4 regions of the Pseudarthrobacter sp. NS4 genome follow, and region 2 is predicted to be linked to each of the others. Evidence: predicted binding sites of a transcription regulator. Region 2 holds the regulator's gene; each other region holds the start of a gene.

What was found. Region 2 encodes HrcA, which represses chaperone genes, less so after heat shock. Its sites were predicted from a motif close to TTNGCACTCGNNNNNNNCGAGTGCNAA; they were not measured.
Region 1: the regulator HrcA is predicted to act here: its motif matches at 1,424-1,450, upstream of NXY83_RS14010 (FmdB family zinc ribbon protein).
Region 3: the regulator HrcA is predicted to act here: its motif matches at 1,834-1,860, upstream of NXY83_RS16175 (Hsp20/alpha crystallin family protein).
Region 4: the regulator HrcA is predicted to act here: its motif matches at 1,787-1,813, upstream of groL (chaperonin GroEL).

What each region holds. Positions count from the first base shown of each region.
Region 1 is NZ_CP103288.1:2,971,646-2,974,844, reverse strand. It holds gene NXY83_RS14020 (DUF4011 domain-containing protein) at 1-205, shown strand, start outside; gene NXY83_RS14015 (RcpC/CpaB family pilus assembly protein) at 242-877, opposite strand; gene NXY83_RS14010 (FmdB family zinc ribbon protein) at 1,087-1,368, opposite strand; gene NXY83_RS14005 (5-formyltetrahydrofolate cyclo-ligase) at 1,485-2,105, opposite strand; gene galU (UTP--glucose-1-phosphate uridylyltransferase GalU) at 2,216-3,121, shown strand; gene NXY83_RS13995 (GNAT family N-acetyltransferase) at 3,127-3,199, shown strand, end outside.
Region 2 is NZ_CP103288.1:2,257,841-2,261,039, forward strand. It holds gene dnaJ (molecular chaperone DnaJ) at 1-853, opposite strand, end outside; gene hrcA (heat-inducible transcriptional repressor HrcA) at 939-1,952, opposite strand; gene NXY83_RS10640 (DUF3097 domain-containing protein) at 2,129-2,980, shown strand; gene NXY83_RS10645 (DUF4870 domain-containing protein) at 3,095-3,199, shown strand, end outside.
Region 3 is NZ_CP103288.1:3,414,497-3,417,695, forward strand. It holds gene NXY83_RS16165 (histidine phosphatase family protein) at 1-240, shown strand, start outside; gene NXY83_RS16170 (NAD(P)H-hydrate dehydratase) at 224-1,171, shown strand; gene NXY83_RS16175 (Hsp20/alpha crystallin family protein) at 1,336-1,758, opposite strand; gene NXY83_RS16180 (S9 family peptidase) at 2,384-3,199, shown strand, end outside.
Region 4 is NZ_CP103288.1:1,000,345-1,003,543, forward strand. It holds gene NXY83_RS04735 (LytR C-terminal domain-containing protein) at 1-55, shown strand, start outside; gene NXY83_RS04740 (cold-shock protein) at 225-431, shown strand; gene NXY83_RS04745 (ABC transporter substrate-binding protein) at 428-1,702, shown strand; gene groL (chaperonin GroEL) at 1,990-3,199, shown strand, end outside.

The DNA of each region.
Region 1 (3,199 bases), 710 kb from region 2:
GAAGAACAGCGCCGCCGATAACAGCGCACCGTCATCCACGGACACCCCCGCTGCTCCGGTTGTACCCTCTGCCGGTGTGGCCGAGGGTGGAACCGGGGGCCTCCTGCCGAAGACAGCGTCCGAGGACGATCCCCGTGCCTGGGGCGACCGCGACGATGACCACGATGCCTGGCTGAAGGAACAGAAACCGCCCCACTGGGGCTAACAGTAAGTTACGGCCCACTGCCGGGATCACCGCGGGTCAGGATGGTCCTACCAGGACAAAGAACAGCTTCCCCTGGGTTGACGCCCCGGCCAGCCGGGCTGCCTGTTGAGCGTCCGCGGCCACCACGATCAGCCCGTCCGTCTCGTGGGTTCCGAGCCACTGCCCGCCCTGGCTTCCCTTCGTGGACGTCCACAGCACGGGGACTCCTGATGCCAGGACCTCTGACGGTTCCTGCTGGTCGAAGCCGTTGCCTGCCGTCAGCACGACGTTGACCAGCTGCCCCGGGGAAACCAGCTGGATCGAGGACGCATCGGCCATCCTTACGGGAACGGCTGCTGAACCAGGAGGGCTGCCGGTCAGCAGGCCGGGGCCCAGCAGCTGGGCGTCCGTCAGCAACTGGCCCTTGCGCAACGGGGCTGCCAGCTGCTTTCCGGCGGCCGCGCCTTCTTCGCGGAGGAACCCGTCTGCCAGCATGCCCGGCGGCACCTGAACATGGGCAAGGTCGGCCGCCGCCAAGGCTGAGCCGGCAGGCAGATCCCGGGAAGCGGCCAGGGCGGTCACGGTGTAAACCGGCGCCGGGGTGAGTTGGTGCACAGTGAGTGCCGCCGCGGCACAGAGAAGCAGCGCGACTGCAAGGCGCCGGTTACGGCTGAGCCACCCGGTTAACCGCACAGCCGGACGGCTGGTGCCGGAACGGCTAGAAGGACCCGGCCGCCGGTTAAGGTGAAGGAACCCACGGGTTTTCCGGCGGACGCGGTTCGGGTGTGCAGGCATAACCCCACGCTAAGGGCACAAAAGACGCACACGACAGCGGCCCCGCGCCTATGTGGACAACGTCCGAACAACAGGTCGCGGGGCCGTTGAAATAACGGGAGCCGGAATCAGCTGGCAGCTGCCGCCGGAACGGAGGCCACCGGTGCAGCAGCGGGAGCCGGTGCCGTCGAAGCTGGCGCCGGGGGAGTTGCGGAGACTGTACTGCCCTTGGCATCGCGGGAGTCGGTGCGGTAGAAGCCGGATCCCTTGAACACGACGCCCACGCTGTTGAACTTCTTGCGCAGGGTGCCCTCGCATTCAGGGCACGACGTCAATGAGCTGTCCGAAAAGGACTGGACGATATCGAAGGCATGGCCGCAATCCTTGCAGGCGTAAGCATATGTTGGCACTGGTGCTCCTCCTCTTGGGCAAACGAGAGGTCCCGTGCTGCCACATGGTAGTCCATTAGCAGTCGCAGGGCCTGAGTGCCAATTCTATCATTCCCCAGCGCCCCCATCACCCGGGTTCAAACGGTGCCGACCAGCGACCGCAACCCTGACGGCGCCAGGATGGCGGGGACGGGGCGGTCGAACTCCTCGGCAGGGATCTGCCCTGCGGGCAGCAGTTCATCGTCGTAGATAACAGCGGCGAGCGGAATCTCCTTCCCGGCAGTCGCAAGATGTCCCAGGAATTTGTCATAGTAGCCGCCGCCCTGGCCTACCCTGTTGCCGCTGAGGTCCACGGCTGTTGCCGGGATGAAGAGCGCCGTGGCTTCCCCCGCCACATCGGGTCCATGGCGGGGCCCGGACGGTTCAAGGATGGGCGCGTACCTGCTGCGCTCGAAGCTGACGTCCGGACTCCAGAAGACCCAACTCAGTTCCCTGCCCGGCTCGCAGACGGGGAGCAGGACCCTGTGGCCGTGGTTGTAGAGGGCGGTGATGAGGGGGAGGGTGGGCGGCTCCACGCCGATGCCCAGGTAGACGCAGAACATGGCCGGTTCTCCACCGGACATGGATTCCGCCCAGGCGGCACCGTGGATGGCAAGAGCGGCACCTGCGGCTTCCAGCTCTCCGGGGCTCCGTACAGCCCTCCGCTGCCGGTGCGCTGTACGGATGCCGTCCTTGGCGGCGTTCTGCTTCTCAATCATTGTGTATGTCCTCCCTTGCCCGCCGTTCGGCGGTTTACGTGCCGGCCCCCGGGCAAGCCGCAGCCGGTCCTTTGTTACTGAATGCTTGACGCTGACGTTAGATTAGTCCGGTGAGTACCAGTAACCCGCGAGTCCGCAAAGCTGTCATCCCCGCTGCCGGGCTGGGCACCAGGTTCCTTCCCGCCACCAAGGCTATGCCCAAGGAAATGCTTCCCGTGGTGGACAAGCCTGCCATCCAATACGTGGTTGAGGAAGCCGTCCACGTGGGGTTGAACGATGTCCTGATGATTACGGGACGGAACAAGCGGGCACTGGAAGACCACTTCGACCGGGTTCCCGCGCTGGAGTCCACGCTTTCGGACAAGGGTGACACCGAGAAGCTGGCGTCCATCCAGGCAGCAAGCAACCTGGGCGATATCCACTACGTGCGCCAGGGGGACCCCAACGGCCTGGGACACGCGGTGCTCCGGGCCAAGCAGCACGTAGGCGATGAAGCCTTCGCGGTCCTGCTCGGTGACGACCTCATCGATGCGCGCGACGAACTGCTCAGCACCATGATTGACGTGCAGGCCAAAACGGGGGGTTCCGTCGTGGCCCTTATCGAAGTGGAACCATCAGAGATCAGTGCCTATGGCTGCGCTGATATCCAGGAGATCGACGGCGAAGGGTACGTGCGCATTAATCGGCTGGTGGAGAAGCCCACCGCGGATGAAGCACCCTCCAACCTGGCCATCATCGGCCGCTACGTGCTGCACCCCGCCGTCTTCGGAGTCCTCGAGGGCACTGGTCCAGGGCGTGGCGGCGAGATCCAGCTCACCGACGCCCTGCAGGAACTGGCCACCGGTGACGGGGACGGCCACGGAGTCTATGGCGTGGTATTCCGCGGGCGCCGCTACGACACGGGCGACAAGCTCAGCTACCTCAAGGCGTGCATCCAGCTGGCCATAGACAGCGACGATCTTGGGCCCGGTTTGCGGGAATGGCTGCCGGGCTTCACCGACGGCCTGTCCAAGTAGCACGCATGCGCCTTGGCCCCATCTGGCCCGTGACCCTGGAATGCGGCGACCTGGTCCTGCGGCCCATCCGATACCGGG
Region 2 (3,199 bases):
TTTCCAGGCTGACCTCGGTGCCAAGGGCAGCGGCGGTCATGGGGATGTTCAGGGTGGCGTGGAGGTCGTCGCCGTCGCGGACGTACGTGGCGTCATTGTTGACGCGGATCTCCACGTAAAGGTCACCGGCGGGTCCGCCGGCGGGTCCTGCCTCGCCCTGGCCGGAGAGCTGGATCCGGGTGCCGGTGGCGACGCCGGCGGGAACCTTGATGGTCAGCGAGCGGCGGCTCCGGATGCGCCCCTGGCCACTGCATTCATTGCAGGGGTCCTTGATGACGGTGCCAAAGCCCTCACAGGAGCCGCAGGGCGCGGCCGTCATGACCTGGCCCAGGATGGAGCGCACGGCGCGCTGAACCTGGCCGCTGCCACCGCAGATGTCGCAGCGCTCCGGGTGCGTCCCCGGCCGGCAGCAGGATCCCTCGCAGGTGGGGCAGGTAACCGCGGTGTCCACTTCAAGCTTCTTGTTGACGCCGAACACGGCGTCGCGCAGGTCGATACGAACACTGATGAGTGCATCCTGGCCGCGACGGACGCGGGAAGCAGGACCGGACGAGCCGCCTGCACCGAAGAATGTGTCAAAGATGTCCTGGAACGCGAAACCCTGGCCGGCGTAGCTGCCGCCGCCAAAGCCGTTGTCCGTGCCGTTTTCGTTGCCGGTGGTGTCATAAACCCGGCGCTTTTGGGGATCGGACAGAACTTCGTATGCGTGGGTTACTGCCTTGAAGCGGTCCGCGGCGTCCGCGCCCGGATTAACGTCCGGGTGCAAGGTGCGGGCCAGCTTGCGGTAGGCCTTCTTGATCTCTTCTCCGGTGGCCTCCGGTGAGACTCCAAGGACGTCATAGTGGCTGCTCAAAGTTCGTATCTCTTCCTTGTTGTACTGCTTGCATATGGGCTGCCCTGCTCGTGCTCCCGGCCGCCGTGGCGCCGGGACAGACCAGTCAGGGTCCCAGGATCCGGGAAAGGTAACGGGCAACAGCCCTGACGGCGGCCATGGTGGTGGGATAGTCCATGCGCGTCGGGCCCAGCACGCCAATCTTTGCTGCACTGTCCGGGCCGTATCCCGTGGCCACCACCGACGCCTCGGCGAGGCCGTCGTAGGGGTTCTCCCTGCCGATGCTTACTGCCACTCCGCGGGGGTCCTGCGCCATCTCGCTCAGCAGGCGCAGCATCACCACCTGCTCTTCGAGGGCTTCCAGCACCGGGCCGATGCTGAGCGGGAAATCCACGTTGGACCGTGCGAGGTTCGCCGTGCCTGCCATGACCATCCGGTCCTCGCGGCTGTTTTGGGCCAGGCCCTCCAGCCCATGGGCCAGTGCCTGGGCCGCCTGGCGCCGGCCCGGGCTTACCGCGGAGACGACGGCGGGAAGGGCCTGGGCCAGCTGGCTTAGGGGTGTCCCCGCGAGGGAACCAAGGAACCGGCTCCGCAGGCCGGCCAGTGCGTCGTCTCCCAGATCCTGACCGACGTCGATGACGCGCTGCTCCACCTTGCCGCTGTTGACAATCAGGACCACCAGGACCTTGCGCGGTGCAAGCAGGACGAATTCGATGTGTCGGATCAGGGCACGGCTCAGGTGCGGATACTGGACCACAGCCACCTGGTTGGTCAGTTGTGACAGCAGGCGGACCGTGCGGTCCAGGACATCGTCAAGGTTATCCGAGCCTTCGAGCAACGACTGGATGGCGCGTCGCTCCGCCTGGGACAGGGGCTTGACGGCAGAAATCTGATCGACAAACAGGCGGTAGCCCTTATCGGTGGGAATCCGGCCCGCACTGGTGTGCGGCGCCATGATCAGGCCCTCATCCTCCAGAGCCGCCATATCGTTGCGGATGGTCGCACTGGACACCGAGAGATGATGCCGTTCGACCAGGGCTTTGGAACCGACCGGCTCACGGGAGTGGACGTAGTCCTCCACGATGGCCCGCAGTACTTCCAGCTTGCGTGGCTCGCTCACACTCCACCTCCATCCAGGGTCAGGGCGGCTGCAGCGCCCGCACCGTGCCACCACCAGGGTTAGCACTCGACATGCCTAAGTGCTAACAGTCTATTATGCCTCGCGCCGTTGTTAGCATTGGTACCGCTCCGGGCGAAATTCCGGGGGCACTGTTCTAGCGCTAGGCGGAGTCGATCATGGATTACCAGAACTGGGGGCCCCGGGACATGTCCGCTCCCGTCCGTACCCAATTGTCCGAAGTGCCGGTTGAGCGCGGAATGGTACTGGAGGATGTCCAGTCCGGCTGGGTTGGTGCAGTTATCCGGGTTGAAAAGTCCGGCGGTATGCACGTGGTGGTGCTGGAGGACCGGCGCGGCAAGTCGCGCACCTTCCGGCTGGGCTTCGGTTTCCTCCTTGAAGGCCGCGCCATCCGCCTGATGCCGCCTGCAGCGCGACCGGCAGCGTCCGGCCCCGCCGCCGGAAGAACCGCGTCAGGATCCGTGCGGGTAGCCGGGCAGCGGGCGCAGGTAGCCAAGGCCAGCCGCATCTGGGTGGAGGGCAAACACGATGCCGAACTGGTGGAAAAGGTCTGGGGAGACGACCTCCGGGTGGAGGGCATCGTCGTCGAACCCCTGCACGGAATTGACGACCTCGCCGGGGCGGTGGCGGACTTTCGGCCGGGACCGGGACGGCGCCTGGGCGTGCTCGTGGACCACCTGGTGCCGGACTCCAAGGAGTCCCGCATCGCCGATGCCGTGATGGCCTCTCCCGGTGCCGCCGGGAACGTGCTCATCGTTGGCCATCCGTACGTCGACGTCTGGCAGGCCATCCGGCCCGCTGTCCTGGGTATTGAACAATGGCCTGTTGTTCCCCGCGGGCAGGACTGGAAGACCGGAATCCTCGCAGCGTTCGGGTGGCCCCACTCCACGAAGGAAGATATTGGGCTGGGCTGGCAGAAGCTGCTGGGCGCCGTCCGGAGCTATGCAGACCTGGAAGCATCGCTGCTGGGGCGGGTTGAGGAAGTGATTGACTTCCTCACTGTTCCCTGAGTGGGCGGCGAACTTCCCGAAAGCCAGTATTCTTGGTAAAGCGGTGCCTGCAACCATGCAGGTCCGGCCAGGAACCATGCAATTGCACCATTTGCACTCTCGAAGGAACAGACTGTGGCAGAAAACGCACGTGATCACAGGGACAGCCAGGGTGGCACAGGCCGCTCCGAATACCACGGTGTCCCGGCGAATGCGCTGCCCCTGACGGCCAGCGAAGAC
Region 3 (3,199 bases), 1.2 Mb from region 2:
CTGGTCTGCCACGACGCCCTGATCATGCTGTTCCGGTACGTGCTGGAGGGTATGACCGAGCGGGAGATCCTGGACCTCGCCGCCGGCACGTCGGTGCTCAACGCTTCCCTGACACGGTACGTGCGCCCGTCCGGCGAAGGGCCCTGGAAACTGGAGAGTTTCAACGTGGCAGACCACTTGGCCGAGCAGGGCGTGACCGTCACCGAGCACGCCGGAGATACCAGTGTCCACCCGAAATGATTCCAACGGCGCTCCAGCCGGCGGCTCTGGAGTCACCACCCTGGTGACGCCGTCGCTGCTGCGCGACTGGCCGTTGCCTGCACCGGGCGAGGACAAGTACTCGCGCGGCTCGGTGCTGGTGATAGGCGGGGCGCGGGCCACACCCGGCGCCGCCCTCCTGGCGGGGGCTTCCGCCCTTCGTGCGGGTGCCGGCAAACTCACCCTGGCGGTTGCCGGGTCCGTGGCGGTGCAGGTAGGGGTTGCCCTGCCGGAATGCGGGGCCATGGGCATGCCCGAGACGGCTGACGGGTCCTTGACCGGGGAAGGGCTGGACCGCATCTCTACCTACCTGGACCGGGCCGATACCGTGCTCATTGGTCCGGGCCTGGACGATCCCGGTTTGGCGGAGGACCTGCTGCGGGCGCTTCTGGAGCGGGAGGCCTCCGCCGGTGAGCCGGACGACGGCGGCGGTTCCGCCGTCGTGCTTGATGCCTATGCCCTGGGCGGACTGGTCAAGCTTGAGGATCAGCTCGACCCGTGGCGGGGCCGCCTGATCCTCACCCCGAATCCCAAGGAAGCAGCCATTCTGCTCGGCCGCGAGGTGGAGGACCTCGAAGCGGATGTGGCCGAAATTGCCCGCCGGTTCGACGCTGTGGTGAGCTGCCAGGGCCTGATCGCGCGGCCACCCGGTAACGCGCCCGAGGAATCTGAAATGTGGAAGATCACCACGGGGTATGGGGGCCTGGGCACGTCGGGCAGCGGTGATGTCCTGGCCGGAGCGATTACGGGCGTCCGCGCCCGGGGAACCAGCGGTGCGCAGGCTGCATGCTGGGGTACGCACCTCCACGCGGCTGCCGCCGACCGCCTCGCCAGCAGACTGGGCCCGCTCGGATTCCTGGCCCGTGAACTCGCTGACGAGCTTCCCGCGCTGATGCTGGAACTGAACACCTGAAGCCCGCATGGGGATGGCCCCCGGCCGAAGCCGGGGGCCACCGTATCGGTAAGTTCGGGCGTACACTGCCGATGCGCTGTTTAGCGCTGTGGCGTGCTCAGAATGGCGAAACGCCCTAAGAGGCAGTCAACAATCAATACCCGACTTCCGATCCTATGTTGAAACTAGGCGGCAATCTCCTGCTTTGCCCCCTTCGTTTCGATCTCGATCTTGCGCGGCTTGGCCTTTTCGGCGACAGGAATCCGCAGCGTCAGAACACCGGCGTCGTAGCTGGCCTTCACGTTGTCAGTATCCAAGGTGTCCCCGAGGATCAGCTGGCGGCTGAATACGCCGCGCGGCCGCTCGGAGGCGATCAGCTCGGTGTCCTTGCCCGTGGGTTCGGGACGCTCGGCCCGCACCGTCAGGACATTCCGTTCCACATCCAGATCCACTGAATCCACTGTGACGCCGGGCAGATCAAAGGCGACTACAAATTCCTGGTCCTCCCGCCACGCGTCCATCGGCATCGCTGCCGGACGCGCTGCCGTGCCGAGGACCTGCTGGGCCAGCCTGTCCAGCTCGCGGAACGGATCGGTTCGCATCAACATGGCTTCCCTCCTCGTAAGAGACGGTCCAACACATTTTTTGGTACCAGCCGATCTGTATTGGCTGATATAGATTTTTTAGCACTGGACAAGGAGATCCGCAAGCGGTCGGGACGGAATTTTTGAATCTTTTTTGGCGTACGGGGACATGGCTGAGGGGCCCTCCGCGGTAGGCGGAAGGCCCCTCAGGACGTGCAGTATTAGCTCCTTGTGGGGTCCGGGCGGAGCGGCGCCGGGCCCGGATCCGGCACCGGCAGCGGACCGGGCGGTTCGGGCGTCGGGAACGGATTGGGGGGCGGCGGACCGGGCTGGGTGGGATCAGGCTGGGTGGGCCCCGGTTCCGGTGGGAACGGCTCGGGTTCGTGCACTGGCGGGATGGTCATAAACTTCCCCTCTCACGCTGGGCGGATATGCCTTGGCGTGAACAGGATACTCCTGCCACCTGAACCCCACTAGGGCACGACGGCGGCACGCGCCGCCGTCGTCCTGGCATAACCTGCGGGAGGGTTCGGGAAAAAGAGGCAGGACCTGCGAGAGGGTCCGGGATGGGGCGGGGGTTCGTGGGGCGGCGCTCCCCCGGTAGCGAACGCGCCCGCTCATTGTCCGGGGCGGTGGCTATATTGAAGGAATGACCCAGACTCCGCTGCAGGATTCCACCAGCACCTCCGCGACCGCCGCCACCCCGCCTGTGGCCAAGAGGGTCCCCCTCGAACGGACGCACCACGGGGACACGTTCGTGGACCACTACGAGTGGCTGCGGGACAAGGAATCCGCCGAGGTGGTGGAGCACCTGAAGGCCGAGAACGCCTACCAGGAAGCAGTGACGGCGCACCAGGAACCGCTCCGCGAGGCCATTTTCCAGGAAATCAAGGGCCGCACCCAGGAAACCGATCTTTCCGTCCCGCACCGCAACGACGATTGGTGGTACTTCAGCCGCTCTGTGGAGGGCAAGGAGTACGGCATCCAGTGCCGGGTCAGGGCCGCGGACACCGAGGACAAGATCGCCGACTGGACCCCGCCCGCCGTCGAGCCCGGTGTGGAGATCCCGGGCGAAGAGGTCCTCCTGGACGGCAACGTGGAAGCGGAAGGCAAGCCGTTTTTCTCCGTCGGCGGTTCCGCTGTGACAGTTGACGGCAACCTGTATGCCTTCGCCGTGGACAACTCGGGCGACGAGCGCTTCACGCTCCGGATCAAGGACCTCCGCACAGGCGAACTGCTGCCCGACGTCATCGAGAACGTGTTCTACGGCGTCTCCTTCTCCCCCGACGGCACACGCATCTTCTACACCGTGGTGGACGATTCCTGGCGGCCCTACCAGGTAAAGGCCCACGTCCTGGGCACACCTGTCACCAATGATGTGGTCATCTACCAGGAGGACGACGCCGCCATGTGGCTGGGCTTCGAGCTCTCCTCCGACCGGCGCCACCTGGTGCTGGGCATCGGC
Region 4 (3,199 bases), 1.3 Mb from region 2:
CAGCACGGAGTTCCAGGTGCCACTGGTTGTGGTGCTGGGCCCGGGCTACCGGTAGTACACGCCCCGTGGCGCCGGTCACGCCTGAATAACTTTTGCCGGCACTGCAACACACTGCCTCCAGCTCCGCACCGGGATTGGCTAGAGTGAATTCCAGGCTTCGGTCCGGGGCCAGGCAGCACACAGCGCCGTGGGCTTCCCCGGTCTTTACGGAAAGAGTGGTCATCATGGCACAGGGAACCGTCAAATGGTTCAACGCGGAAAAGGGCTACGGCTTCATTACCGTTGACGGGTCCGGGGACGACATTTTCGTCCACTGGTCCGCGATCCAGGGTGAAGGCTACCGTGCGCTCGACGAGGGTCAGAGGGTGGAGCTCGAAGTCGGCGAAGGCGAGAAAGGCCCACAGGCCGAAAGCGTCCGGCCGGCCGAGTGAAGCAAGTGTTCCGCCCAGCCGCGTACATCCGTCCGGCGCTTGCCCTCTCCATCTGCGCGCTCCTGCCGGCAACGGCCTGCTCCGGCGTTACCGGCAATGCGCGCCTGGAAGCAGTGGAAGCATCCGGCGACGGCATCCTGCGGGTGGGGCTGGTCCTGGACAACACCGGTGACAGCAGTTTCCTGAATGCTCCCCAGCTGGCCGCGGCCCGGCTCGCCATCAAGGAGATCAACGATGCGGGTGGCCACAAGGGCAGGCCGCTGGAACTTCTTCCCGTCGAAGCGGAGCTGGACGCGACGTCCCAGGCGCAAGCCCTTGTGGTGGCCGAAGCGGACGTTGTTATCGGTCCCACCGATTCCAGCCATGCCGCCGGCGTCATCGACATACTCTCCAGGGCGCGCACGCCGCTGATCTCCCCCGCCAACACCGCCGCGGGGCTCACCGGTATCGAATCGGGCGGCTACTACTTCCGGACCGCCGCCGCGGACGTCGCCCAGGCTCCCGTGCTGGTCAAACTCGCCAAGGACGCCGGTGCCGCCACCATCTCGGTGCTGTACCAGGAAGGCTCCTACGGAAATGACGTCTCGGACGCTGTTTCCCAGGCAGCCAAACAGGCCGGACTGGACGTGGCCGTGACGGAGGAGTTCAAGCCGGGGGAGGCGGGAGAAGCCGCAGGCGCGGCAGGGGACGCCGGCTCCGACGCGGTGATCCTGATAGCCCGCGATGGGGCCCACGGTGCGCTCGCTGAGCTGAACAACGCCGGCATCACCGGTGCGCGCATCATCCTCAGTGATGGCGCATTCGCCCGGTACGGGTCAAAACTGGGTTCCAAGGCGCTCGAGGGCGCCCGCGCGATTGTCCCCGGACAGCTTCCTTCCGCCGGTTTCCAGGAGCGGCTGCTGGCCGTCGACGGAAAACTGAAGGACGTATCATTCGCTGCGGAGACCTACGACGCCATCTCGCTGGCCGCCCTGGCGGCAGCCAAGGCACAGGATGATGCGGGGCGCTCCATCGCGGCGAACCTGATCAGCGTGTCCGGTGGGACTGCGGGTGCTTCGGCGGAGACGCCGGCTGCCGCGTGCCCCTCCTACAAAGAGTGCGTAACCAGCCTGGCGGCGGGCACAGACATAAATTACGACGGCGAGTCCGGCCCCATCGCGTTTGACACCAATGGTGACATCACCACAGCGAACTTCACGGTGTTCACCTACGCGGCGGACAACATTCCAGCGGCCACCGGCCGGGAAACAGCAGGCCGCGCCGCGGACTGATCGCCGTGGGCGAATAAGCGTGCCAGGCGGCGGGTTTGCGGCTCTTTCGCTTGCACTCTCACGTGGGGAGTGCTAATTATTGAGTTAGCACTCTGACGCACCGACTGCTAAGCAAGGCCTGGTTTTGCCCGGCGGCGCGCGGCACCGGTCGAGGAGCCAAGAAACACCTAACTGGAGTGAGATCCCCAGCCCGAGGCATACAGAGGCCGATGGCAAAGGATCGTCCGTCGCGGGCACTGCAGCGAAGGTTCATTCTTAACGACTGTCCCGAAAGGACTATTGCCGTTATGGCCAAGATCATTGCATTTGATGAAGAGGCACGCCGCGGCCTTGAGCGGGGCCTGAACATCCTCGCCGACGCCGTTAAGGTCACCCTCGGCCCGCGTGGACGCAACGTCGTCCTCGAAAAGAAGTGGGGCGCCCCCACGATCACCAACGATGGTGTTTCCATCGCCAAGGAGATCGAGCTGGACGATCCCTACGAGAAGATCGGCGCCGAGCTGGTCAAGGAAGTTGCCAAGAAGACGGATGACGTCGCAGGCGATGGCACCACCACGGCTACCGTGCTGGCCCAGGCCCTGGTCAAGGAAGGCCTGCGCAACGTTGCCGCCGGCGCCGACCCGCTGTCCCTCAAGCGCGGCATCGAGAAGGCCGTTGAGGCGGTCACCGCTGAACTGCTGAACTCCGCCAAGGAAATCGAAACCAAGGAAGAGATCGCCGCCACGGCCTCGATCTCCGCTGGCGACGACGAAATCGGCGCCCTCATCGCCGAAGCCCTGGACAAGGTGGGCAAGGAAGGCGTCATCACGGTCGAGGAGTCCAACACCTTCGGCCTGGAGCTGGAACTCACCGAAGGCATGCGCTTCGACAAGGGCTACATCTCCGCCTACTTCGTGACCGACGCAGAACGCCAGGAAACGGTCCTCGAGGATCCGTACATCCTGATCGTCAACTCCAAGATCTCCAACGTCAAGGAACTGGTTGCTGTCCTGGAAAAGGTCATGCAGTCCAACAAGCCGCTGCTGATCATCGCCGAGGACATCGAGGGCGAGGCCCTGGCCACCCTGATCGTCAACAAGATCCGCGGCACCTTCAAGTCCGTCGCCGTCAAGGCGCCAGGCTTCGGTGACCGCCGCAAGGCACAGCTCGCCGACATCGCCGTCCTCACCGGCGGCCAGGTCATTTCCGAGGAAGTCGGCCTGAAGCTGGAAAACGCCGGCCTGGAACTCCTGGGCAAGGCACGCAAGGTTGTCGTCACCAAGGACGAGACCACCATCGTCGAGGGTGCAGGCGACGCCGACCAGATCGCCGGGCGCGTTTCCCAGATCCGCGCCGAGATCGAGAACTCCGACTCCGACTACGACCGCGAGAAGCTGCAGGAGCGCCTGGCCAAGCTGGCCGGCGGCGTAGCAGTCATCAAGGCCGGTGCCGCAACCGAGGTTGAGCTCAAGGAGCGCAAGCACCGCATCGAGGACGCAGTGCGCAACGCAAAGGCCG